DNA from 2 places in the Labrys sp. KB_33_2 genome. Region 2 is predicted to be linked to the other one. Evidence: riboswitches for the same ligand, from Rfam matches in the RefSeq annotation. Region 2 holds a riboswitch; the other holds the start of a gene.
The links. A riboswitch is a leader RNA that binds a small molecule or an ion and turns the genes downstream of it on or off. The one in region 2 is predicted to bind thiamine pyrophosphate.

Region 1 (2,198 bases), on a different contig from region 2:
CGATGCCGATCACCTGCATTACGAGGCCTGGCGCGAGATGGTGGCGCCACATGGCATCGAACTCTCCCTTGATACCTATGTTTCCGAGATCATGGGCCAGCCCAACAGCCTGCTCGCCAGGAACTTCCTGAAGGATCTGGACGAGGATGTCGCACTCAAGCTCGTCGACGACAAGGAGGCGATGTTTCGCAGCCTATTCGTCGGGCTCAAGCCGGCAAAGGGGCTGACGGATTTTCTCGACTGGCTCGAAAAGAACGGCGTGCCGATCGGTGTGGTCACCAATGCGCCGCGGGACAATGCGGAGCATCAACTCGTCAATCTAGGCCTGGTGGAGCGCTTCCCTACCGTGGTGATCGGCGCCGAGGTTACCAATCCCAAGCCCCATCCGGATCCTTATCTCGTTGGCCTGGAACGCCTGCAGGGAATGGCTGCTTCCAGCCTGGCCTTCGAGGATTCACGCTCGGGTATCACGGCCGGCAAGGCAGCGGGCCTTGCCGTGATCGGTCTTGCTACCAGCATGAGCGAGGAGGCACTGCTGGCTGCGGGCGTGGAACTGGCGATTCCCGATTATGAGGATCCGCGCCTTCGGCCCTTCGCAGCGGCCCGGCTCGGCATCGCTTGATGGCAGGCGGATAACCTCTTCAGTTTTGCGCCTTGTCGGCCGTGGGCGATCTCCGCCACGAAACGGGCTTTCCCTTGCCTCGGGAAAGCGCTAACACGGGAATCGTCTCATGGGGTGCCCGCAAGGGCTGAGAAGACGGTGGCCGCAAGCTTCGTCTAACCCATCGAACCTGATCCGGGTCGTGCCGGCGGAGGGATGAGCTTCGAAGCTTTCAGCTTCACCGCAATTTTCTTCACCGCCGTCGTCCGTATCGAACCGTTTTCGACATGGAGGACGCTATGCTGAGGAAACTGCTCGCCGCTCTCGCACTGGCCACCGTTGCCACGACGGCCTCGGCCGAGGACAAGCCGGTGCTCACCGTCTACACCTATGAGAGCTTTTCGAGCGAATACGGTCCCGGCAAGCCGCTGCAAACCGCCTTCGAGGCCAAGTGCAACTGCAAACTGACCTATGTCACCGCCGATGACGGCGGCGCTCTCTTCGCCAAGCTCAAGCTTGAAGGCGCCTCGACCAAGGCGGATGTTGTCGTCGGTCTCGACGACAATCTGATGGGAGAGGCGGAAAAGTCCGGTCTTTTCGTGCCGCATGGCGTGGCAGCCGAGAAGCTCTCTCTGCCCGAACCTTGGACCAACAAGACCTTCATTCCCTATGACTGGGGCTATTTCGCCTTCGTCTATGACAGCGACAAGCTCAAGACCCCGCCGGCCAGCCTGAAGGAACTGGTCGACGACAAGAACGGCCCCAAGCTGGTGATCGAGGATCCGCGCACCTCCACGCCGGGCCTCGGCCTGCTCGCCTGGGTCAGGGCCGTCTATGGCGACAAGGCCCCCGAGGCCTGGAAGTCGCTGAAGCCGCGCATCGTCACCGTCACCTCGGGCTGGTCGGAAGCCTATGGCCTGTTCCTGAAGGGGGAGGCCGACATGGTGCTCTCCTATTCGACCTCGCCCGCCTATCACATCGGCGCCGAGAAGAAGACCAACTACAAGGCCGCGATGTTCCCGGAAGGCCATCAGACCCAGGTCGAAGTCGCCGGGGTGGTGGCGAGTTCCAAGCAACAGGAGCTCGGGCGTCAATTCCTCACCTTCCTGCTCTCGGACGAGGCCCAGGCTGCGTTGCCCGAGACCAATTGGATGTATCCGGCCAAGACGCCGGCGGCAGGACTTCCGGAGAGCTTCAAGGCCGTTGCCGTTCCGGCCAAGGCCCTGATGGCCGATCCCGCCAAGCTCGCCGAGAATCGTAAGGCCTGGATCGACGAATGGCTGGCCGCCATGGCCAAGTGACGAACGAGAGACGAATGAAGCTGACAGTGGCTCCGAAACGCCGAGCCTCCACCCTCCCCCTCCAGGGGAGGATAAACGCGCTCCATCCTGAATGCCCGGCCTGATTCTCCTTGGCGCCCTTGCCGCGCTCGTGCTCGCAGCGCTCGCCAGCCTGTTCCTCGCGGCTGGCGGCGATGCCTGGCAGGGCAATGTCGGCTATCTCGTCTCGATTGCCGGCTTCACTGTCTATCAGGCGCTGCTCTCCACCTTGCTGTCGTTGTCGTTCGGGGCGTTGGTTGCCCTGGCGCTGGCCCGGC
Region 2 (2,198 bases):
TCCGCGTCAAGCGCGAGCTGGTGCTGGCCGCCGGCGCCATCGGCACGCCGCAGCTCCTGCAGCTTTCTGGCGTTGGTCCGGCGGGGCTGCTGGCCAGGCACGGCATCCCCCTCGTGCTGGATGCGCCCGGCGTCGGCGAGAACCTGCAGGACCATCTGCAGATCCGCACCGTGTTCAGGATCAGCGGCGCACGTACCCTGAACGAATGGCAGGCCTCGCTGCTGGGCAAGGCTGAGATCGCCCTCACCTATGTCCTCAAGCGCTCCGGGCCGATGGCGATGGCACCGAGCCAACTCGGCATCTTCATGAAGTCGGATGCGCGTTTTGGCAGCGCCAATATCGAGTTCCATGTCCAGCCTCTGTCGCTCGACGCCTTCGGGTCTCCGCTCCATCCCTTTCCGGCCATAACCGTCTCGGTCTGCAATCTCAGGCCGGAGGCACGCGGCCATGTCCGCATCGTCTCGCCGGATGCCCAGACCCATCCGGAAATCGCGCCGAACTACCTTTCCACGGAAGGCGACCGTGCGGTCGCGGCCGATTCGATCCGCGCGGCCCGCCGCCTGATGGCGACCCGGCGCATGCAGGCCTTCCGGCCGGAGGAGCTGAAGCCGGGGCCGGCGATCCAGTCGGCCGACGATCTCGCCAAGGCCGCCGGCGACATCGCCACCACCATCTTCCACCCGGTCGGAACGGCGCGGATGGGCACCGACGCGGCGGCCGTGGTCGACCCCGAGCTGCGCCTGCGCGGCATGTCCGGCCTGCGCATCGCCGATGCCTCGATCATGCCGACAATCGTCTCCGGCAATACCCATGCGCCCGTGGTGATGATCGCCGAGAAGGCCTCGGACATGATCGCCGCTGCCTGGCGGGGGTGAGGTCGTCCTTTGGAGAGGCGGGTCTTCGGACCCGGCTCTTTCAAGGTGTTGAGGTCCGAAGTCCAAACAGGGCAGAGCGACCCCTCATCCGCCCCTTCGGGGCACCCAGTCCACTCCAAGTGGAGTGGACGATACCCGCAAGGGGAGAAGGCGATCGGCCAACGCTGCGCTTTCCAGGATCCCCCCTTCTCCCCTTGCGGGAGAAGGGGCCGGCAGGCGGATGAGGGATGGCAACGCTCCTTCTTCCAAAATAATGCGACAATCCTTCCCTCTGGACGCCCGGCGATTCCGGGTCTAACCTTGGAATCGTTCCGAGGGGTGTCCTGCGCAAGCGGGGCTGAGATGGCCTAGAGCCGAACCCTTCGAACCTGATCCGGGTCATGCCGGCGAAGGGACGGGAACAGGGCTTTGGCGCTAGGAATTGGCTCCAGGTCCCGGAATCGGCTGGGATGCCGGTTCTGCCCAGACAATCGTCGCCCCGGATCTCCATGACTCGCAACGAGGAGGAGATCCATGAACATCCAAAATCCCAAGACCAAGATTGCCGCGCCGCAAAGCGTGACCACGGGGCCCATCGCCGGCTCCCGCAAGGTCTATGCGGCCCCCGCTTCGCATCCCCAGATGCAGGTGCCCTTTCGTGAGATCGCGCTGAGCGATGCTTCGCTCGCCCCGATCCGCGTCTATGATCCCTCCGGCCCCTATACCGAGGACAGCGCTAGCATCGACCTGAAGCAGGGCCTGCCAACCCTGCGCGAAAGCTGGATCGCCGGCCGCGGCTTCGGCGCGATCGAGGGCCGGACCGTCAAGCCCGAGGACAACGGCAACGTCTCGGCCGACAGGCTGGTGGAGCCCTGCCCGGCCCAGCGCCTGCTGCGCCGCGGAGCGGACGGCCAGCGCGTCACTCAGTACGAGTTTGCCAAGGCCGGCATCGTCACCGAAGAGATGGTCTATGCCGCCTTCCGCGAGAATCTCGCCCGCGAGAAGGCGCTGGAGGGAGCGGCCGAGCGCCGCGCCGACGGCGAGGATTTCGGCGCCGCCATCCCTAAATTCGTCACGCCCGAATTCGTGCGCGACGAGATCGCCCTGGGCCGGGCGATCCTGCCCGCCAACATCAACCATCTCGAACTCGAGCCGATGGTGATCGGCCGCAACTTCCTGGTGAAGGTCAACGCCAATATCGGCAACTCAGCCGTCACCTCGGGTGCTGCCGAGGAGGTGGAGAAGCTGGTCTGGGCCACGCGCTGGGGCGCCGACACCGTTATGGACCTCTCCACCGGGCGCAACATCCACAACATCCGCTCCTGGATCCTGCGCAACTCGCCG

Region 1: it holds a riboswitch for thiamine pyrophosphate, as region 2 does, so the genes downstream of both, thiB (thiamine ABC transporter substrate binding subunit) here and thiC (phosphomethylpyrimidine synthase ThiC) in region 2, are expected to answer to the same signal.

Annotation. Positions count from the first base shown of each region.
Region 1 is NZ_JBFREW010000009.1:188,023-190,220, reverse strand. It holds gene AB4037_RS17550 (HAD family hydrolase) at 1-622, shown strand, start outside; TPP riboswitch at 723-835, shown strand; gene thiB (thiamine ABC transporter substrate binding subunit) at 901-1,902, shown strand; gene AB4037_RS17540 (ABC transporter permease subunit) at 1,994-2,198, shown strand, end outside.
Region 2 is NZ_JBFREW010000003.1:359,357-361,554, reverse strand. It holds gene AB4037_RS07205 (GMC family oxidoreductase) at 1-875, shown strand, start outside; TPP riboswitch at 1,180-1,287, shown strand; gene thiC (phosphomethylpyrimidine synthase ThiC) at 1,389-2,198, shown strand, end outside.